3 regions of the Micromonospora sp. NPDC005173 genome follow, and region 3 is predicted to be linked to each of the others. Evidence: riboswitches for the same ligand, from Rfam matches in the RefSeq annotation. Region 3 holds a riboswitch; each other region holds the start of a gene.
The links. Region 3 has a riboswitch for cyclic di-AMP ahead of ABZV00_RS01970 (NlpC/P60 family protein). Riboswitches for the same ligand answer to the same signal wherever they lie in the genome.
Positions count from the first base shown of each region.

Region 1: another riboswitch for cyclic di-AMP. It lies ahead of ABZV00_RS17910 (C39 family peptidase); the one in region 3 lies ahead of ABZV00_RS01970 (NlpC/P60 family protein).
Region 2: another riboswitch for cyclic di-AMP. It lies ahead of ABZV00_RS05390 (hypothetical protein); the one in region 3 lies ahead of ABZV00_RS01970 (NlpC/P60 family protein).

Region 1 is NZ_JBEXIK010000014.1:59,436-66,766, reverse strand. Features, by position in the region: gene ABZV00_RS17925 (acyltransferase) at 191-1,426, shown strand; gene ABZV00_RS17920 (hypothetical protein) at 1,510-1,923, shown strand; gene ABZV00_RS17915 (hypothetical protein) at 2,059-2,826, shown strand; cyclic di-AMP (ydaO/yuaA leader) riboswitch at 3,112-3,253, shown strand; gene ABZV00_RS17910 (C39 family peptidase) at 3,498-4,331, shown strand; gene ABZV00_RS17905 (hypothetical protein) at 4,402-5,445, opposite strand; gene ABZV00_RS17900 (alpha/beta hydrolase) at 5,594-6,340, shown strand; gene ABZV00_RS17895 (CDP-glycerol glycerophosphotransferase family protein) at 6,345-7,331, opposite strand, start outside.
Region 2 is NZ_JBEXIK010000003.1:35,260-42,590, reverse strand. Features, by position in the region: gene ABZV00_RS05415 (hypothetical protein) at 1-208, opposite strand, end outside; gene ABZV00_RS05410 (copper ion binding protein) at 225-434, opposite strand; gene ABZV00_RS05405 (metal-sensitive transcriptional regulator) at 589-885, shown strand; gene ABZV00_RS05400 (copper-translocating P-type ATPase) at 892-2,853, opposite strand; gene ABZV00_RS05395 (YibE/F family protein) at 3,291-4,679, shown strand; cyclic di-AMP (ydaO/yuaA leader) riboswitch at 4,846-4,977, shown strand; gene ABZV00_RS05390 (hypothetical protein) at 4,981-6,000, shown strand; gene ABZV00_RS05385 (carbonic anhydrase) at 6,056-6,793, opposite strand; gene ABZV00_RS05380 (MarR family winged helix-turn-helix transcriptional regulator) at 6,996-7,331, shown strand.
Region 3 is NZ_JBEXIK010000001.1:395,654-402,984, forward strand. Features, by position in the region: gene ABZV00_RS01935 (VOC family protein) at 1-283, opposite strand, end outside; gene ABZV00_RS01940 (hypothetical protein) at 379-840, opposite strand; gene ABZV00_RS01945 (hypothetical protein) at 908-1,399, shown strand; gene ABZV00_RS01950 (hypothetical protein) at 1,556-2,131, opposite strand; tRNA gene ABZV00_RS01955 (tRNA-Gly) at 2,249-2,322, opposite strand; gene ABZV00_RS01960 (pyridoxamine 5'-phosphate oxidase family protein) at 2,536-3,093, opposite strand; gene dcd (dCTP deaminase) at 3,193-3,771, shown strand; gene ABZV00_RS01970 (NlpC/P60 family protein) at 3,845-4,885, opposite strand; cyclic di-AMP (ydaO/yuaA leader) riboswitch at 4,898-5,034, opposite strand; gene ABZV00_RS01975 (peptidoglycan recognition family protein) at 5,267-7,288, shown strand.

The DNA.
Region 1 (7,331 bases), on a different contig from region 3:
CGGGCCGCCGGGACGATCCGCCGCGCGCCCGCCACCCGTGGGACACGTCCGATTCACCCTGGAGTAACCCGGTAGGGTGCCCCGGTGCGGCCCTGCCGGGCCGCCGTGGGCGTCGCCGTTGCGCCGTCCGACGCCGCGCCGAGGAGGAGACGCACGTGCTGGTGATCCTGCGGAGCGCCGGGACCTCGGCATGACGAGCACCGTCGCCGAGCCGGAGGTCCGGCCCGCAGGCGTCCCGGCCCGGCTGCCCTCTTTGACCGGGCTGCGCTGGATCGCCGCGTTGCTGGTGTTCGGCTTCCACGCCGGCACCATGCGGATCATCGCGGAGCCGGACTACAAGGCCGTGGTCGACGTCCTGTTCACCCTCGGCCTGTCCGGGGTGCAGTTCTTCTTCATTCTCAGTGGCTTCGTACTGGTCTGGTCGGCCCGCCCCGGCGACTCCCGGCGGAGCTTCTGGCGGCGCCGGGTCGCCAAGATCTATCCGAACCACCTGGTGCTGTGGGCGGCGGCGCTGCTGGTCGCCTGGTGGTTCGCCGATCCGGTGCTGCCGGCCGCCGCGCTGGAGAACCTGCTGCTGCTGCAGGCCTGGGACCCCCGGCCGGGTTGGTTCTACAGCATCAACACGGTGAGCTGGTCGCTGTCCTGCGAGTTCTTCTTCTACCTCTGCCTACCGCTGGCACTGCCGCTGCTACGCCGGTCCCGGCCGGCACTGCTCTGGACGCTGGTCGTCGCGTTGCCGCTGCTGATCCTTGCGCTCTGGCCGGCCCAGCACCTGGTGCCGGAGCCCAGCCGCTGGTGGTTCACCCAGGTCTTCCCGCTGGCGCGGTCGCTGGAGTTCTGGTTGGGCGCGGTGGCGGCCGAGTTGATGCGTCGGGGCCTCTGGCGGGGTCCCGGGTTGACCGGAGCCAGCCTGATCTTCGTGGCCACCTGGGTGGCCGCCGCGCAGTGGATCCGCGCCGAGCTGTGGACCACCCTGCTCGCGGTGGCGTATCTGCTGGTGATCACCGCCGCCGCGGACGCGGACGTGCGGGGGCGACGCTCACCGTGGCGGTCCCGCCCGCTGGTGTGGCTCGGCGAGGTCTCGTTCGCCTTCTACCTGGTGCACGTTCTGGTGATGACGAGCGTGCTGCGCTGGACCGGGGACTGGGGTAGCGGCTTCGGCGGCTGGCGCGGCCCGGCGGCGGTGCTCGGCTTCCTGCTGGTGAACCTGATCCTCGCCGGGCTACTGCATCGTTTCGTCGAGACCCCGATGATGCGCAGGCTCACTCCGCGCCGTTCGGCCCGCCCGGCGGTCATTCCTCGACAGCGAGCAGGCGGCACCGAAGCCCGCGACGCTGAAGCCAAAGCCCGCGACGCTGAAGCCCGCACCGAGGCCGGCGGGGCGAGCAAAGCTGGCGAGCGATCGACCTACGCCGACTCGCGCTGACAGCGTCCACTCTGGTCGGCGCGGCGCGGGCCGACACGCCCGTCGTCGATGCGCCTGGTCGGCCACGACGGTAGCGTGGGGACGTGCTTTCGGCCGCGCTCACCTGTCCGCTGTGGTGGGTGGCGCGCTGGGCGACACGTGTGCTGACCAGCCTCGCCGTTGTCGCCGCCCTCGCGCTCGGCGCCGGCACGTCGCCCGCCTCGGCCTCCGGGCTGTCGGCGCCGGCATCCGGGCTGTCGGCGTTCAGCCCCGGGTCGGTCGCGCCGTCGGGCCGGCCCGCCCCGACGGATGGCGCCGTGCACACGACGCCGATCGCCGCCGAGGAGGCTGCTGAGCAGCCCAGCCCGACGCGGTCGAGCGACGGGCAGGCAGCGCCCCTCGGTGGCGAGGCCGCCGTCCCCGCCGACGCGGCCCCGGTGCTCGCGGCCGGCGCCGACCGGCTACCCCGCGCGGATGGCCCGGCCAGCCGCGCGCCCCGGGCCCCACCGGGTCGCTGAGCCACCGGGACGAGCGTCCCGCCGCCGCGCCTGTCGACTCATCAGCTCCACACCCGCCGGACCCGTGGCCCCCGCCGCAGCCTGGGTGGCCCGTGCGGATCCCCATCGCATCGTTCTCTCCCCGAGGTGCCCACCATGGAGACCGTCGTCTTCTACCAGTTCCTGACCGAGGTGCCGCAGGCCGTCGCCATCTGGTCGGCCCTGTTCCTGCTGGCGCTGACCGTGCTCGCCGTGCTGGTCGCCCGCCCGGAGCGGGACCGGCCGGCGGTCGACCCGACTCCGGCGCCCACCGCCCGGGAGGTGGCCGCAGCCGAGGCCGCCGACCTGCGCCGGTACGCCGAGGAGGTGGCCGTCGCGGCGGCCGGCGCGGCGCAGACCGCCCGCCGCCGACGCGCGGACTGGCTGGCCGCTCAGGAGCAGGTGGAACGCGCGTGGGCCGGGTACGACGAGGCGGACACCGCCGCCCGTCGGTTCGCCGGCGCCGCGGCACTGCCCACCCCTCGTACTCCTCGTACCCCCGCCGAGTACGCCGCCCGGGAGCGCTATCTGCATCGCGCGGCGATGGCGGCGTACTGGCGCGGCGACCTGTCCATGCGGCAGCTCACTGACGTGTTCGGGCAGCGGCACGGCTGGGACCCCCGCCGGCACCCGGTTGAGCAGGAGGTGCTGCTCAACCGGGCGGTCCGGGACGCGAGGCTCGCCGACTACCGGGCCGCCGCCGGGCGGGAACGGTCGGCCTGGCGGGACGCGGAGCTTGCGGCCTCCTCGGCCCGGGCCCTCACCGAGGAGGCGTACGCGGCGGCGGCCCGGCTGCGTCCGAACCCGCTGCCGGCGCGTCGGACGATGACCGCAGCGCTCCGTCCGGCGGCCGCGACGCGCTGGCGGCCGGCCCGGGTTGGCTGAGTCGTCAATTAGGCCGTGAGCCCGGTCACACTCACTCGAAATCGGGCGGACGGCTCGATCGGCAGCATTGTTCCCACGAATTCGAGGCCATTGCCGACGGCCTGTCCGGTTGTCGCCCGCAGGCGCCGCCGTAACCGGTTGTCCCATCGAGTCGCGTCAGCGGCAATACGCGCAGAAATTGCTGCGACAGTTCAGGTTTACGCAGGTGAACCTGGCTTGGCAGGGTGCGGAGCGGCCAGTAGTGTCGTCCCGTCCGGTGCGGTAACCGATCGCAAGAGGCGACGCCGCGCTGACCCGCTTAATCGTGATCAACGAACCGGGGACCCACCAGTAAGTCCGGGGTGAATCCGCGAGCCACGGCCCGCGGTAGGGCGATCTTCCCGCCCGAATCCGTCAGCTAACCCGGTAGGCGGTGTCGGAAGGAGTTCCATCGTCGTGCAGCAACTCTCGACCCCTCGATTGTTCCCCCGCCTCCACGGCGCCGCGGTACCCCCGCTCATCCGTCCAGTGACGGTGAGCTGACCCCCGGGTCACCGCCTCTTCCGCCCGGCCGCGCCGGGCATTCCCCTGAGCGGTTCATCATCCGCGGACCACGGTCCGCGCGCTGGCGCCTGCCCGGATACCGGTCCGGCTCCGGTGTGCCGCTCTCCCCCTGATCCGTGGAGGACCCCGTGAAGCACACCCTGAAGCGTCAGCTCCGCCGCCTCACCACCGAGCGCCCGTACCAGATCGTCACCGCCTCCGCCGCGGCCCTCGTGATCGCGACCACCACCGGTGCTCTGTTCGCCGGCGCCGACGACGCCCCGGCCAGCCAGCACACCGCGACCACGGTCGCCGAGATGCGCAGCGACTCCGTTGCCTCCCGTGGCGAGGCGCGTGCCGCGTCCCCCTCGGCCAGCACCGCGCCGACCACCGCTGCCCCCGCGCCGGCCACCAAGGCCGCGTCGCCCGCCGCCAAGGCCAGCAGCAACCCGGACCTGACCAGTAAGCCGAAGCCGCCCGCGACCAAGGTGCTCGACTACGACTACCAGGTGCAGAACACGTACTTCAACTGCGGCCCGGCTGCCACCCGCAACGCCCTCAGCGCCGCCGGCATCGACCGCACCCAGGATGAGCTGGGCGCCGAGCTGGGCACCACCGAGATGGGCACCAACTCGGCCCTGGACACCACTCGGGTGCTCAACGCCGAGGTGAAGGGCTCCCCGTACCGGACCCGGATGTTCGCTGGCACGCCCAGCCCGGCCCAGATGGACCAGCTCCAGGCCGACGTGGTCAAGGCGATCACCGACGGCCGCGGCGTGGTGGCCAACGTCGCCGGCGACGCCACCGACACCGACGGCGGCTGGCACTCCTACGGCGGCGGCCACTACATCGCCGTGGTGGGTTACAAGGACAACGGCCGGACCGTGCGGATCGCCGACTCGGCCAACGCGGCCGACCCGTCGTACTGGATCACCACGATCAACCTGGCCAACTGGATCGCCACTCGGGGCTACTCCGCCTGACCCGGGCGTAGCCGCCGCGGGCGCCGTCCCCCACAAGGGGCCGGCGCCCGCGGCGTCTCTGTCCGTGCGATCAGTAGCTGATGAAGCCGTACAGCGCGAGGTGGTTCGACTTCGTCCCGCTGACCGTGTGGTCGATGCCGGACGGCTGCACGCTGCCCTTCACGAAGAGATAGTCGATCTTGCTGGAGCCGCTGGTGGCCTTCGACCCGTAGCCGGTCATGCCGTACCCGCCCAGCGTGCCGGGCGCGATGCCAGTGCGGTTCGCGTCGATGCCCACGATGCGGATCGTGGAGGCGTTCAGCAGGCTGGTCGCGTCGGCACCGAGGTGGATGCCGCTGTTGGCGATGCCCCGGTCGCCGTCGCCAGCGCACGCGTTCTGCCGGTTCTCCTGCGGTAGGTGCATCGTCGCGGCGAACACGCTGGTGCCGGTGGCCTTGATGGTGAACCGGGCCGCGATGGCGCTGGTCCGCTTCCACTTGTAGTAGTCGGTGCTGTCCGGGTCGCTGTTCGGCGGCTTGTACAGGGTGCACCCGGCGCCGTTGGCGTAGGCCGTGCCGGGCTTGAGCCAGCCCGCGCTCCAGTACTTCGAGATGTCACCGGCGGCGAGGCTGAGCGTCCGGGTGTTCCAGATGATCCCGTTGGTCTGCTTCTTTTTGAGGTCGCCGAGCGACTGCGAACTGCACTTGTGCGTGCTGCCCCACGGCTCCGGGTCACTCCACGCCACGATCGCACCGTAGGTGCCCGCCGGGTAGCCGAACTTGGCCGACAGTTGGTCGGCGTACGCCTCGGCCTGGCCGGTGCCGCGCACCTGCTGCACGATCAGGATGTCGGGTGCCACCACGCCACTGGTGCCGGTGCGGCCGGCGTCGTCGACCAGGATCGAGGTCAGGTGGTCCGGCCCGGAGATCCGGGTGCACGTCCCGTCGGAGTTGTTCACCACCAGGTTCTCGATGTTGTTGTTGTAGACCCGCAGGACCCGGTCGGCCGCCGCGACCGCGGTGGCGCCCTGCGTGGGGCTGGTTGACGATGTGCCGAGCGCGGGAGCGCTGGGCGCGGTGGCGAGCGCGACGGCCGCCAGGGCCGCCACCAGTGTTGATCGATGCCTCCTGCGCACGGTCGGCTCCTCTCCACGGTGGGCTCGACGGGTGGCTGGGCCCGTCCAGGCGCCGAACTCTACAGTGGATCTTCCCTGGTCGCGGTCCCCGCGCGCATCGGCGGTGACGACTCTCGTACCCGGGGGCGAACCGTGGAAGACTGCGGCCGTGGTGGATGAATCAGGTGGCCGGACAGGCCGTGGGCCGATCCTGTTGCTGCTGCACGGGATGGGGGCGACTGGAGACGTCTGGCTGCCCTGGGCCCCACTGCTGGAGCAGCACTGGCCCGGGCGGTGGCTGGCACCGGACCTGGCCGGTCACGGTTGGTCGGCCCCGCTGCCGTCGTACTCCTTCGAGGGGTTCGCCGAGCGGATCGCCCACGGCCTGGCCGCCGACGACCGGATCGTCGTGCTCGGGCACTCGCTGGGCGGGGTGGTGGGCCTCGCGCTGGCCGCCCGCGCCGCCGGGATGCCGGTGGACGCGGTGGTCGGGCTGGGCATCAAGGCGGTCTGGTCACCCGACGAGCTGAGCCGCTCCGCCGAACTCGCCGCCCGCCCGGTCAGCTGGTTCGCCAGCCGCACCGAGGCGGCCCGCCGCTACCTGCGGGTCTCCGGGCTCGCCGGCCTGATCCCGTCGGATGATCCGGTGGTGGACGCCGGGCTGCGCCAGGTCGACGGCCGGTGGCGGCTGGCGATGGACTCGACCGCGTTCGCCGTCGGCGAGCCCCACCTCGCCGCTCTGCTGGCCGCGACCGACGTGCCGGTGGTGCTGGCCCGCGGCGAGCACGACGCGATGGTCACCGACGCACAGCTCAAGGAGTTCGGCGTACCGGTCGTCACGCTGGCGGGGCTTGGGCACAACGCGCACGTGGAGGACCCGGCGGCGGTGCTGGCGCTGCTGGACGCGTACCGCTGAGCTGCTACACCGGGGTGGCGGTGGCCAGGGGCGTGGCCGGCGCCAACTCGTGGCGGGCGGCGGTCAGGAACGCCTCGGCGTACGACTCAGCCGGGAAGTCACCCAGGTAGCGGCGGCGGGTCGCCCAGCGCGCCTCGGCCAGCGGGTCGGTGTCCAGCAGGGCGGCCAGCACATCGTCCACATTCGACATGTCCCGGCGCAGCACGTAGCCGGCACCGGCCAGCGGGAAGCGCTCCACGAACCGGTCGCCCTCGTCGCCCATGTCGGTGACCGCGTAGGGCTTGCCGGAGTAGAGGTAGTCCGAGATCACCCCGGACACGTCGGAGACCAGCGCGTCGGACCGGTTGACGCACTCGGTCAGGCTCAGCTCCCGGGCCGCCGCGCCCATCACGTGCTGCCGCCCGGTGCGGGCCCGGTCGGTGACCAGCAGCTCGGTCAGCCGGCCCAGTTGCCGCGCCGAGGCCGGGTTCTGCGCGGTGTACGGGTGGGCACGCAGGATCACCGTCGCGCCGCGCTCCAGCAGCCGGCGCAGCAGCTCCTCCGCCACCGGCAGCGAGCAGTAGTCGGCGTCGGCGTGGTGCCCGGTCCAGGTCGGGGTGTAGAGCACGGTCGGGTGCGCCAGCCCGCGCACCGGCTCCGGGCGTACCTCGATCGACTCGACCTGTGGGCGGCCCACCACCACGAACTTCTCCGCCGGGATCTGCACCCCGGCGCGGGCGTACCGGTCGATCGCGGCCGGACCGGCCACGAAGATCCGGTCGAAGATCCCCGAGACCGGGTTGGCGCTCGGCGCCTTGTCGCTGTCGCCGTGGTGCAGCTGCACGTGGGTGAGCTGGGTGTACCGGATGCAGTGGCTGTTCTTCGCACCGTGGTTGACGTAGAACGCCGCCCGCAGACTGGGCACCAGCGCCTCGTCCATCGCCCGCAGGGTGGGGCAGTAGACCACCGGCGCGTCGGTGGCCGCGGCGATCGGCGCCAGGAACTCCGGCTC
Region 2 (7,331 bases), on a different contig from region 3:
AGCCCTGGTCGGAGACGAGCAGCCCGCCGGGGAACCGGTCGACCGCCTCCCCGTGGCCCGCTGGGTCCGCCTCGTGGGCGGCTCCGCCGTCGTGCCGACTCTCGGCGACCGGGGCGGCGGGGCCGGCCACCTGGCCGATCCCGTACGCCGCGCCGAAGACCGCTGCGAGGCCGAGGGCGAACCCGCCCAGTCTGGTCACCGTGTTCATGTCGGGCTCCCCGGGATCAGGCGTCGACGAGGTTGTAGCCGGCCTCGTCGACCGCGGCCCGGACGGTTTCCACGTCCAGTGGCTGGTCGCTGTTGACGGTGACCCGGCCGGTGGCAAGGTCGACCTGGACGTCGCTCACCCCCGTGATGGTGCCCACCTCGGCGCTGACCGCGCTCACGCAGTGCCCACAGGTCATGCCCTGCACCTGGTACGTCGTGTTGACCATCGGAATGATCTCCCCTCTGCCGCCTCCCAGCCTATACCCCCGGGGGGTAATCTGGAGACGGACCTCCGCCTTTGCCTGTACCGGTACCCGGTGGGGGTATTGCGGCAGGAGACGACCGTACCATACCCCCCAGGGGTACGCTATCCTGGTCCTCATGACCGCACCCACCCCGATCCGCGGATACACCGCCAGCAAGGACCAGCTGCTCACGCGGCTCCGCCGCGTCGAGGGGCAGGTCCGTGGCATCGAGAAGATGGTCGACGAGGACCGCTACTGCATCGACGTGCTCACCCAGATCTCCGCGATCCAGGCCGCCCTGGACAAGGTGGCGTTGGGCCTGCTCGACGGGCACGCCCGGCACTGCATGCACGAAGGAGCGGCCGAGGGCAGGGCCGACGAGATGGCCTCCGAGATGATGGCGGCGGTCGGCCGGCTGATGAAGCGCGGCTGAGGGCTCTCAGCCGGGCTCCGGGTCGAGGCGTACCCGGCGCAGCAACTGGGCGTTGAGCGCCACCACGATGGTGGACGCGGACATCAGCACCGCCGCCAGCGCCGGGCTCAACGCCACCCCCGCCCAGGCCAGCACACCGGCCGCCAGCGGCAACGTCACCACGTTGTAGCCCGCCGCCCAGGCCAGGTTCTGCCGCATCTTGCGGTACGACGCCCGGGAGAGCCGGACCACGGCACCGACCCCGCGCGGGTCCGACGACGCCAGCACCACGCCGGCCGACTCGATCGCGACATCGGTGCCCGCGCCGATCGCGATGCCCACATCGGCACGGGCCAACGCCGGGGCGTCGTTCACCCCGTCGCCGACCATCGCCACGGTCAACCCCCGCCGCTGGAGTTCGGCAACCCGGTCGTCCTTCTCCGCCGGCAGCACCTCGGCGAAGACCTCGTCGACGCCGGGCCGGAAGCCCAGGTCGGCGGCCACCGCCTCGGCCACCGGTCGGGCATCACCGGTGATCATGGCGATGGTCCGGACGCCCTCGGTGCGCAGCTCGACGATGGCCTGACGGGCCTCCGGACGCACCTCGTCGGTCAGTGCGAACGCGCCAAGCACCGTGTCCGGCAGCCGTACCAGGTGCAGCACGGCGGCACCCCGCGCCGACCATCGCCCGGTCGCCGCGTCCAACTCGGCCGGAAGCGACAGGCCCCGCTCCCGCAGCAGCGCCGGCCCGCCCACCGCGTACTCCGTACCGTCGATGGTGGCCTGCACGCCGCGACCCGGCAGCGACCGGAACCCGGCGGCCCGGGTCGGGCCGGCGCGTCCGGCCGCCGCCACGATCGCCCGGGCCAGCGGATGCTCGCTGTCGGATTCCACGCCGGCCGCGATCCGCAGCACCTCGTCCCGCCCGACGCCGGGCACCGTCGCCACGGCGGTGACCGCGTGCTCACCCCGGGTCAGGGTGCCGGTCTTGTCGAAGAGCACCACGGCCACGGTCCGCATCCGCTCCAGCGCCAGCCGGTCCTTGACCAGGATCCCGGATCGCGCGGCCAGCGCGGTGGAGAGCGCGACGACCAGCGGGATGGCCAGACCGAGCGCGTGCGGGCAGGCGATCACCAGGACGGTGACCGCGCGGACCACCGCCTCGTCCGGCTCGCCGAGCGCGGTCCAGACCAGCACGGTCAGCACCGCGGTGCCGGTGGCCACGTAGAACAGCGCGGCGGCGAACCGGTCAGCCAGCAGTTGTGCCCGGCCGCCGGAGCGCTGCGCCTGCGCGACCATCCGCTGGATGCCGGCGAGCGCGGTCTGCTCACCCAGCGCCTCGACGCGGACCCGGATCGCCGAGTCGGTGGCGACGGTGCCGGCCACCACCCGGTCCCCTGCCGACCGGGCGACCGGACGCGACTCGCCGGTGATCATCGATTCGTCCAGCTCGGCGCCGCCGTCCACGATCCGGCCGTCCGCCGGTACTCGGCCCCCGGGCCGGACCAGCACCACATCACCGATCCGCAGCTCGGCCACTGACACCGCCTCGACCCGCCCGTCCGCCGTCACCCGCTCGGCCTCGTCGGGCAGCAGTGCGGCCAGCGCCGCGAGTGCGCCCCGGGCCTGCCCGATGGCCTTCATCTCCTGCCAGTGCCCGAGCAGCATGATGGTGACCAGCGCGGCCAGCTCCCACCAGAAGTCCAGGTCGAAGGCGCCCAGGCTGGTGGCCAGCGACGCGGTGTAGGCGACGGTTATCGCCATCGCGACCAGCAGCATCATGCCCGGCGCCCGGTCCCGCACCTCGCGGACCGCACCGACCAGGAACGGCCAGCCACCCCACCAGAACACGACCGAGCCGAGCACCGGCCCGACCCAGGAGCGCCCCGGTACGTCCAGCCGGAGGCCGAGCCGGTCCAGCACCAGGTCGCTCGTCAGCACCACCGGGACGGTGAGCACCAGGCAGACCCAGAACCGACGGCGGAACATCGCCGGGTCGTGCCCGGCGTGCTTGTCATGCCCGGCGTGCTCGTCATGCTGCTTCGGCCCGGCGGACCCGGCGTGCTGCTGGTGACTGCCGGGACGGTCGGGCTCGGGCTGTGACGGAGCGGACATGACTCCAACATGCCGGTCCGGTCACCGCCGTGCGGGCGGTTCGACCACGCGACACCCCGCCACAACCTGCGTCCGCGGGTCGGGCTGGCTAGCATTTCCCACGATGGCCCTCCGGACCTCGCTACGCAGTCGCGCACCGACGCCGCCACGATGTGGCGTCGCCTCCGGTCGACCGCGCCGAGCACTCACCGTCCGTAGCCGTCATGTCGCCATCCAGCGATTCGTCATGCCCGTGGCCGCATTCCCGCGGCGGCGGTGAACCGACCGGCCCGCCGGCACGTACCCCGCACCGGATCGTTGGGAGTCTCGCATTGGGTTCCGACCACAGCCGTTCCACTCCGTCCGCCCCGCCCCGGGTACGACGGATCCTCATCGCGACCGTGGTACCGCTCTTCGTCGCCACCGTGCTCGCCGCGGTGGTGCTCTGGCCACGCGACGGGTCGCCGCAGACCGCCGGGGGCCAGGACGTGCCGCGCTACCACGGCACGGTGACCCGGGTGGTGACCGAGCCGTGCCCGCCGACGGCGCCGAGTCCCGAGGGCACGCCGGACGCCGGGGCCGGGCTGTGCGGCACCGTGGACGTCCGGGTGGCCGACGGGGCGGCTGCCGGACAGCAGGTCCAGACGCCGGTGCCGGACGGACCCGGCGCACCCCGGGTCGAGGTCGGTGACGAGGTCATCCTGGTCGAGCTGACCGATCCGGCCGATCCCGTCGCCAGCAGCTGGAACATCGCGGAGCACCAGCGCGGCACGCCGTTGGTCTGGCTGGCGGTGGTCTTCGCCGCCGCGATCGTCGCGTTCGGCCGGTGGCGGGGCCTGGCCGCGCTGGCCGGGCTGGCCGCCAGCTTCGCCATCCTGCTCACCTTCGTGCTCCCGGGGATCGGCGCTGGCCGATCACCGCTGCTGGTGGCGGTGGTCGGCGCCGCCCTGATCATGTTCGTGGTGCTCTACCTGACGCACGGGGTCACCGCGCAGACCTCGGTCGCGGTGCTCGGCACCCTGGGCAGCCTGGTGCTGACCGGCGTGCTCGCCACCATCGCCACCGCCGCCACCCACCTCACCGGCTTCGGCAGCGAGGACGCCACCACGCTGTCGATGTTCCAGGCCAACGTGGACCTGCACGGCCTGCTGCTCGCCGGGATCATCATCGGCTCGCTCGGGGTCCTCGACGACGTGACGGTCACCCAGGCGGCCACCGTCACCGAGCTGGCGAACGCCAACCCCGAGCTGACCCGGTTGCAGCTCTACCGGGCGGCCACCCGAGTCGGCCGGGCGCACATCGCCTCCACCGTCAACACCATCGTGCTGGCGTACGCGGGTGCCTCACTGCCGCTACTGCTCCTGCTCACCGCCGACTCGCGGCCGCTCGGGCAGATCCTGACCAGCGAGTTCCTCGCGCAGGAGATCGTCCGCAGCGCGGTCGCCACGCTCGGCCTCATCGCCGCCGTACCGCTGACCACCGGACTGGCGGCGGTGGTGACCGCAGCCGGCCGGTCGGGTGCCGAGCTGCCCGCCGACCCGGCCGCCGAGCCGCCCGCCGAGCGACCCAGGCCGGACCGCGCGGAGGCACTGGCCGCACTCAGCTCACCGCGCACGGGTCGACCCGACCCGACCGGACCCGATCCGGCGCGGGCCACACCCCCAACCACCGCCACCGACCGGTGGCACGAGCCGGACAGGAGCACGGAGACGGCATGGTGACACTCCTCAGCGTGACGAGGTGGGGCATCCGCCCTGAGAACCGCGTCACTGGTCACTCAGCGCCATGGCGAAATGACGCTTTTAGTCGGCATCTGGACGTAGCTCAGCCGGTCGACTCTCGGGTAACCTCGCTGCCGGTTACCGCTGAAGGCGCGACGCAGCGCCTGCGGTGCCACCGCCCAATCGCCAGTCGGCGAGCCGGGGACCCAGGCACGTGGGGTGAATCCGCGTCAGCGGTAGGGGCCACTTCCGCCCCGAACCCGTCAGCTAACCCGGTCGGCGGTCGACGGAAGGGAATATTGTGACGGCACCCCTACGCCGCTGGTTGACACCCGTGGTGGCCGTGATCGCCGCACTGACCGTGCTCGCCGGCCCCCTCCCGGCGCACGCCGCCCCGACGACCCCCACACCGTCCGGGCACGAGGAGGACGGCGAGCCCGCGCTGCTCAACGACGTGATCGAGAAGGCCAACCGCGACTACTCCGCCGCCAAGTCCAAGTTGGACAAGTCCAAGAAGCGGCAGATTGAGCTGGCGGCGGAGGTCGACCGGGCCAACGCCGAATTGGAGAAGCTGGCCCCCCAGGTCGGGCAGATCGCCGCCCAGTCGTACCGGACCGGCCGGATCGGCGCGATCGCGATGCTGCTGGAGAGCGACGCCCCCGACTCGTTCGTCCAGCGTGCCGCGGTGCTCGACGAGATGAACATGGTCAACGAGAAGAAGCTCTCCGAGGTCAACACGGTGAAGTCCCGCGCCGAGCAGGCCAAGCTGGCCCTCGACGCGGAGGTCCGCGAGCAGCAGAAGCAGACCGCCTTGATGGCGAAGGAGAAGCGCGACGCCGACAAGGCACTCGCGCTGGTCGGTGGGAAGGGCTTCACCGGCGGCCTGGTGTCGGCGACCTCACCGGTCGCCCGGATCGGCCCCAACCGGACCGCCGACGGTGACTGGAAGTCCGAGTCGTGCAGCGAGAACGACCCCACCACCTCCGGCTGCGTCACCCCGCGCACGCTGCACGCGTACAAGGAGGTCAAGCGGGCCGGCTTCAACCGGTTCGTCGGCTGCTACCGCTCCGGCGGGCCGTGGGAGCACCCGAAGGGCCGCGCCTGCGACTGGTCGTTGCAGAAGAGCGGCTTCAGCCCGTGGCACAACGAGGACACCCGGACGTACGGCAACAACGTGGCCGCGTTCCTCATCCGCAACGCCGACCGGCTCGGCATCTACTACGTGATCTGGAACCGACAGATCTGGTTCCCGGCGACCGGCTGGAAGTCGTACAGCGGGCCGTCGAACCACACCGACCACGTACACATGTCGATGCTCTGACCGCATGTCCACCCGTCGAAGGGCCGTCCCGAGTCGCGGGGCGGCCCTCGTCGCGTCAGGCGGCGGCGGGCGCGGTCGGGCCGGCCGCCGTGCTGGGTCCGGTCGGTACGTCGAGCGCCGTGGCGGTAGCCGGCACGGCGGCCACCGGGCGCACCACGCCGGCGGCGAGCCGGTACGACACCCCCACCACCGCGCAGCGCCCCTGCGCCACCTCGGCTGCCAGCACGGGCGACTGGCCGAGCAGCGCCTCGACGGTCTGCGCGATGTGGATGTCGACGATGCCGTCGATGTCGTCCACCCCCTCGGCCTCGGCGCGACGCAGGCTGGGCAGCACGGCGTCGACCACGGCACGCAGGTGCCCCCGGGGCGGGGTGCCGGTGGCGGCCGCCTCCCGGGCCGCCTGGACCGCACCGCAGGAGTCGTGGCCGAGCACCACCACCAGCGGAGTGCCGAGCACGGTCACCGCGTACTCCACGCTGCCCAGCACCTCCGGGCCGGTCGTGTGCCCGGCCGTGCGGACCACGAAGAGGTCGCCCAGCCCCCGGTCAAAGATGATCTCGGCGGCCAGTCGGGAGTCGGAGCAGCCGACGATCACCGCGAACGGGTGCTGTCCGTCGGCGACCGCCGCCCGGTGCCCGGCATCCTGGTTGGGGTGGCGCGGGGCGCCGCTGACGAAGCGCCGGTTGCCGGCGGCCAGCTCGGCGTACGCCCGGGCCGGCTCGGTGAGCGCCGGCGCCCGGTCGGTGGCCCGCTGCGGACCCGGCTTGCCGCCGGGTGTACCGGGACTACTCATCCCGCACCTCGTCTCACGCGTTTGACCTGCTCAAATGGCTCTTCAGCCGGGCCGGCGGCGGGCGCTGGCTCGGGCTCCACGGTCACACGCACCACAAGATGCGTCAAGATATGCGTGAGTTAGATTTCATACGTTGGCCCTGGGCCGGCCCTTCGGAGGTGCCACCGAGGCCAGGGCGGACAACCGGAGAGGCGGACCCACGATGGCGAGCACGGCGGCGGGCGACACCGGCAGCGGCCGGAACTGGACGTTCCTCACCAACCACGGACACGTCCTGCTGGCCATCGCCCGCGACCCCACCGCCCGGCTGCGCGACGTGGCGGCCGAGGTCGGCGTGACCGAGCGGGCCGCACAGGCGATCGTCGCGGACCTGGAGGCCGGCGGCTACCTGCACCGCACCCGGGTCGGCCGGCGCAACGAGTACACCCTCAACCCGGCCGGCCGGTTCCGGCACCCCGCCGAAGCAGACCGTCAGGTCGGCGATCTGCTCGCGCTCTTCGCCGAGACGCCCGCCGCAGCAGCCACCCACCCGTCCTGA
Region 3 (7,331 bases):
GCTCCTCGGTAACTGTTGCGCCGCCCGCACGCAGCACGTCCACGGCTGCGTCGCAGTCGTCGGCGTAAACACACAGTTCCCAGCGGTGCGCGAGGGGAGGGCCGCCGGCCTTCGGGTCGGCGGCCAGGCCCAGCTCGCTGTTACCCAGTCGCAGTGCGACGAACTCAGGAGCGCCGTCCTCCGGGAACCGGTAGGTCAGCTCGAAGCCGACGACATCCCGATAGAACGCGATCAGCCTTGGCAGGTCGGTCGTAGTCACGATCGGAAAAGCCTCGGTGAACACGGAACCACCTCCAAGCCGGACATTAGCCGGTGTCGGTGCCCACCGGGAACAACCACGATCGCTCTCAGCAGTGTCATCGCCTGGTCAGAGCAGACTCAACCGGTCGAGTGCTCATCTCGCCCCTCCACCAGGCCGCCCACGTGTTGTCCGACGCCCCGGTAACGGGCCACCGCCCGTGGCAGACCGTCGTCGTGGACCGCTTGGCCAACCTCATGGTCGACGGCCTGCATCCCGGTTTCGGCGAAGACGACGCGGGCGAGCGCGTACGCCCTCGCCATGGCGGCATGAGCGCTGGCCGCGGTCGTCGTGTACCGGTAGGGGACTTCGATAGAAGCGGAACTACCGGCGTACCACAGTTGCCGGGCGGGGTCTTCGAGCCACAACTCAAGGTGTGTCGGGTACCGATCTTCCTCAGCTGGGCCGATCTCCTGCTGTGCCCGCATGACGATCCGTCGCCAGGCAGCTTCCTGCTCGTCCGTGAGGTGAAGTGGTCGCAGTTCGTCGCCCTGGCCGTCATCGTCTCGACCTGGCGGGAGGAAGCCGATGTCGTATCCCATGCAGGGACAGTAGGGCGGAAGCCCTAACCTGCGGACCTACCTCTACAGCACATGCCAAGATCCCCCCGTGCTCCGATCCATTGAAGTCAAGACCGTCCTGGCCCTCCCGGCTTCGCCCTTCCACAACCTCCACTGGCGCGGCAGGCTTGCGCTGAGCCTCGACTGCTTCGTCTGCCAGCGCGTCGACCGCACCACCATCTTCGAGCTGGGAGCGGAGCGGGCCGTCTGCTCGGGCGACAAGGAGACCAGTCAGCATTACACCGCCGGACGCATCGCCGCCTTCGACCACACAATCGAAGGTGAGCAAACCGGCCTGCGAGCGGTGGTGGACTACTGGTGGGCCCCCTTCCACGACGCGAAGAGAGATCAACCCGCCGCCGCCCTCACCCGAACCCCCTGGGTCCGGCACTACCTCGGCTACTACTGCCCAGAGCAGCAGGAGTCAGGGGAACTCTCCACCCAGACGAACCTCGTCCGACCAGCCGCCGGATCCTGCGAACACTGTTCCGCGCCCATCATCGAGAGCCACGAGGCGCCCCATATCCGGCTCCTGACCTAGCGCCTTTCTCAAAGAATCGAGCAGGTAGCGGGCACGACAGCTGCACGACCGGCATCGGTCACCCGGTCAGGGGACGAGATCAGCGGTCGTGTGCCAGTTCCTCAACCTCAGCGAGGCTGGTGACGCGATCACACTCATCTTCTGTCAACTTGTTGATCAGGCCTTGGCGGCCTGAGCCTGCCTCGTGGTGGGCAGCGTGCCGGCAACGAGATCGGGTAGCAGGAGTTCGTAGCCGACGCGGGCCCTTGGCGAGTAGCGGCCACGAGTGCGAGCTACAGCAGCCGCGACCCTCAGCGCGTGTTCGTTTCCAGGCGGGACGTGTGGTCGGTCCACCTCTCGCGCTCCAAACCGCATTCCCTGGTAAAAGCCGCACGTTTCGCACGCGGCCGGTCCCTTGGTCAGCCTGGACCTGCAGTCGGGACAGACCAAGCGATCAAGTGCAGCGTCCACGGTCCGCCACTCTTGATCCGCCGGGTTGTTCGCCACGAGCCAAGCCAGCTCGGCTTCGTCCGGGGAGGCGGGGTCGATGTCGATGTCGTGCAGCAAGCTTTCCCATGCTCGGTCCAGCTCGGCTTCGATCTTCGTAATGACCTCGGCCAGGAGAACACTCCGCCATCTCGGGACAGGATCAGCCACAGCAGCAATCGTGGCAGCGCGGTGTTCACGGTGCGAGTGCATGGGTTGGGAGGAGCGCAAGAAGTCCACGAAGCCGGCGGCGGCTTCCTCGGACACGGGCAGCAAGGGCAAGAAGCGTGGCCCGTGGCCCATGGATGGCCCGCCCGGCGCTGCTGGCCGCAGGAACGTCGAAGGCCCTGGCTGGGACTCACGTCCTGACCAGGGCCTATCGCTTGGAGCGGGTGACGGGAATCGAACCCGCACTGTCAGCTTGGGAAGCTGATGTTCTGCCATTGAACTACACCCGCAAGCGGCACCACTGTACCCGAATCACCGAACCCGTGCACCCAGGTACCCCCGCGCGCCGGTCCACCGCACCGGCCTCGCCGCACGGGTCACGGACGATCACCCCTTGGCCGTGTACCGCGCGGCGTAGCTCTCCCGCGTACCACCGGTGCCGGCTCCGTCACGACGGAGCCGGCACCGGTGTCTTTCCCCAGGACCGGGTCGGTGGGCCGCGGTCAGGCGGCCGATCGCTGGACGTCACGGCTGCGACGGACCGGGCGGCTCTGCGGTACGGCGGTCTGCTCGGACGCCGCGGGCGGGGCGTGCGGGTCGAGCCAGACCTGAACGGCCGGCCCACCGGGAGCGCCACCCGGGACACCGGCGCTGTGCTGCTCGCGGCGGGCCAGCATCGCCACGTCGACGGTGAACTCGAACAGCCGCCAGTCGACCTGCGGGGCCGCCCGGGCACTGCGCGCCAACTGGGCCACCCGGGCCGGGTCGGTCACCGGCCAGGCGCGCCCCGCCACGTACGCCTCGTCGTCGCTCTCCTCCGGGGGGAACGAGTGCAGCGCGTAGCGGCCGTCCCGTTCGAGGTCGCGGCGCTTGGGCGAGTCGACGATGAAGCAGAACAGCCCTTCGTCGGTGATGACCGGGGAGACCGGATGGACCCGGGGCCCGCCGTCGGCGCGGACCGTGGCCAGGTAGCCGAAGCCCGGCCCGTACTGCTGGAGGAGAACGCGGATCCCGTCGGCGAGTCGGGGCTCGTCGGCGGCGAAATCGGACCAGGAAGCCATGCAGGCATTCTATCGAACAAATGTACGAGTAGCGACCTCGACGCGCTGGTCACCGGCACCGGATCCGGCAGTTGCCGCCAACGCCGCTATGGTGGTCTGATGCTGCTCTCCGACCGCGACCTGGTCTCCGAGATCAAGGCCGGCACGCTGGGCCTGGAGCCGTTCGAGCCCACCCTGGTCCAACCGTCCAGCATCGACGTACGACTCGACCGGCTGTTCCGGGTCTTCAACAACCATCTCTACACGCACATCGACCCCGCCATGCAGCAGGACGACCTGACCTCGGCAGTGGAGGTGCCGGACGGCGAGCCGTTCGTGCTGCACCCGGGGGAGTTCGTGCTCGCCTCGACGCTGGAGGTCATCTCGCTCGGCGACCAGCTCGCCGGCCGGCTGGAGGGCAAGTCGAGCCTGGGCCGGCTCGGCCTGCTCACCCACTCCACCGCTGGGTTCATCGACCCGGGCTTCTCCGGTCACGTGACGTTGGAGCTGTCGAACGTGGCGAACCTGCCGATCACCCTCTGGCCGGGCATGAAGATCGGGCAGCTCTGCATCTTCCGGCTCTCCTCGCCGGCCGAGCACCCGTACGGCTCGGTGGTCTACGGCTCGCGCTACCAGGGTCAGCGCGGGCCGACGCCGAGCCGCGCCTGGCAGAACTGGCGCGCCTGGCCCACCCGCTGACTCGGTAGGGCACGACGGACAGACGACGGGGGCCCGCCGCGACGGATCGCGACGGGCCCCCGATCATCCGGGATCAGCCCGGGCGGCCGTAGCTGTGGATCGGGCCGTCGTCGACCTTCTTCATCTTGACGGGTTGGCCGGCCTGCGAGGCGTGCACGACCCAGCCATTGCCCACGTACATCCCGACGTGGTGGATGTCGCTGTAGTAGAAGACCAGGTCACCGGCGCGCAGGTCGGCCCTGCTGACATCCTTGGTCACCCGGCTCTGCTGGGCGGCGTTGTGCGGCAGCGACACCCCGGCCTTGGCCCACGCGGCCAGCATCAGCCCGGAGCAGTCGTACGAGTTCGGGCCCTCGGCACCCCAGACGTAGGGCTTGCCGATCTGGGCGCAGGCGAACTTGACGGCCACGCCGGCACCGCCGCCGGGGTAGCTGGCCGGGCAGGGCGCCGGACGCAGCGGACCGCCGCCGCCGTTGCCGTACACCTTGAGGCGCAGCTTCTGCAGCCGGTCGATCTCCTCGTTGATCTGCTTCTTCTTCGCGGCCAACTGGGCCTCGGTCCGGGTCAGCTGGGTCACCATCTCGTCCAGCGGCGCCTTCTGCCGGGCCAGCTCGTCGCGCAGGTCGGCGACCTGCCGGACATCCTGCTGCTGGTTGTGCGCGAACCGGTCGAGCATCTCAAGCTGCCCGACGACCTCGCTGGGCGATCGGCTGCCCAGCACCGCGTTGACGGTGGAGACGTTCTCGCCCTTGTACGCGCGGACGGCGAGGGCGCTGACCTTGTCCATGGCAGCGTCGACCTGGCGCTCCAGTGGGGCGATCCGGGCGGCCAGCGCGTCGGCCTGCTTGCGCTTGACGGCCAGGTCGGCCCGGGTGGCGTTGTGTCGTTCGATGATCGGTTCGAGCTTGTTCCAGTCGGCGTCGATCTGGCGCTCGATCTCGGCGACGGACGGGTCCGCGTGGGCCGCCGTGGCGCTGCCGGTCAGGACGACGGCGACGCCGACCAGTGCGGCGAGAGCGGTGGTGAAGCGGGACCAGCGTGAGCGCGGCACGATCGACGTCGGGCCGGCTGACGCCGACCGCTCGGACGACGGCCGCGGGGCATGGAGTGCCACCGGGTTCCGTACTCCTTCTTCCTGACCGCCTACCGGGTTAGCTGACGGGTTCGGGCGGGAAGTTGGCGCCCTACCGCAGTAGCTGCGGATTCACCCCGGGAAAACCTGGGTCCCCGGTTCGCTCGGAAGCGACTCGGCGGTGTCGGTCCGTCACCACCCGGGCTGGGCGGACCTGCTATCGGGCCGACGAATGACCAGAGTAGAGACGGCTGTTACCGATCCGCAACCCGACGGGCCGTAACAGTGTGCACCGACGACCGGAGCGGTGACCGGATCCGAAGATTTCTTTCCGTCGGCGTTGATACATAGAAAGGTATTGACGACGCGCCGGCCCCGGGGTCAAGGTGACCAAACCTTCACCCGTCCGATCTGGGGGGTTCGATGCACCGTACAACCCTGTCGGCGAGCAGGCGCGCCCTGCTCGCCACGGCCGTGGTCGCCGCCACCACGGTTGCACCGTTCAGCGTCGGTCCGGCCACGGCTGCGCCGGCCGACGACCGGCAGCAGCAGTACGCCGCCGCAGCCGCCGAGTACGGCGTGCCGGAGAGCATCCTGCTCGGCGTCTCGTATCTGGAGTCCCGCTGGGACACCCATCCCGGCACCCCGAGCACCAGTGGCGGCTACGGCCCGCTGCACCTGACCGACGCCGCCCACGTCACCACGCTGCCCGCCGGTGGCCACGTCGACGAGGGCGAGGACCCGCGCGGCGACGAGTCCCGGCCGCTGACGGTCACCGCGCCCACGGTGACGGGATCACGGCAGGCCCCGCCCGCGGCGGCGGCGCTGCAGACCCTCCAGGCCGCGGCAAGCCTCGTCGGAGTCGGCGCGGAGACGCTCCGCTCCGATCCGGCCGCCAACATCCGGGGCGGGGCCGCGCTGCTCTCCTCGTACCAGAGGGATCTCGGCGGCCCGGTCGGTGCGGTGAGTGACCCCGGGGCCTGGTACGGCGCGGTGGCCCGGTACTCCGGCGCCGACACCGAGGCCGCCGCGGCGGCCTTCGCCGACGAGGTGTACGACCAGATTCGCGCCGGCGCGAGCCGGCGGACCGACGACGGCCACCAGGTCACCCTGACCGCCCGGGCGGTCAGCCCGGACGCCGGTGTGCTGCACCGGCTCGGGCTGCGGCGTGCGGAACGGCCGGACGGGCTGGAGTGCCCGGTCCGCCTCGCCTGCGAGTGGATTCCCGCGCCGTACGAGAAGTACGGGCCGGGTGCCGGCGACTACGGCAACCACGACCTGGGCAACCGGCCGGCACAGCAGAAGATCGAGTACATCGTCATCCACGACACCGAGGGCTACTTCGCGCCCAGCGTCGACCTGGTCAAGCAGGCGGACTATCTGGGCTGGCACTACACGCTGCGCTCGGTGGACGGCTACGTGGCCCAGCACATCAAGGCCAAGGACGTCGGCTGGCAGGCCGGCAACTGGTACGTCAACGCCAAGTCGATCGGCATCGAGCACGAGGGCTTCGCCGGGCAGGGCACCTGGTACACCGAGGCGATGTACCGCACGTCGGCCAAGCTGGTGCGGCACCTGGCGTTGCGGTTCAACATCCCGCTCGACCGCCAGCACATCATCGGCCACGACAACGTGCCCGGCACCATCGCGGCGAATGTCGGCGGCATGCACTGGGACCCAGGGCCCTACTGGGACTGGTCGCACTACTTCGACCTGCTCAAGGCCCCGTTCCGGACCACCGGCACGGCCCGGACCGGCCTGGTCACCATCGACCCGGACTTCGCCACCAACCGGCCGGCCTTCTACGGCTGCAACCAGCAGCCGCCGGGCGTGCCGACCCCGGTGCCGCCAGCCGCGCCGTGCCCGCTCCGCGGCTCGTCCGCGGTGCTCCTGCGCAACGCGCCCAACCACGACGCACCGCTGGTCAACGACCTCGGTGAGCGCCCGGACGGCTCACCGGACACGATGTACATCTCCGACCACGGTGCCCGCGCCTCGGCCGGCCAGACGTACGCGGTGGCGGAGGTCCGCGGCGACTGGACGGCGATCTGGTACCTCGGCCAGAAGGCCTGGTTCCACAACCCCGCCTCGGCGCCGACCGCGAAGTGGGCCACGGGCTTCGTGGTGACGCCGAAACGCGGGAGGGCCACCATCCCGGTCTACGGGCGGGCCTACCCGGAGCAGGACGCCTACCCGGCCGAGGTGCCCTACCAGGCCATCTCGCCATTGCAGTACACGTTCGCCGCCGGGCAGCGGTACGCGGTGGGCGGGATCCTGCCGAGCGAGTACTACCGCGCGACCACCTTCGACGGGTCCTCGCCCGGGGACTGGACGGTCGTCCGCGGTGACCTGCGCTACGTGCAGGTCCAGTTCGGTCACCGGATCATGTACGTCGATCTCGCCGACGTGCAGTTGCTGCCGTCCCCGCTGGGCGCGCCCCGCTGAGAACCACGACGGCCCCCGGTCGCTGACCGGGGGCCGTCGTCGT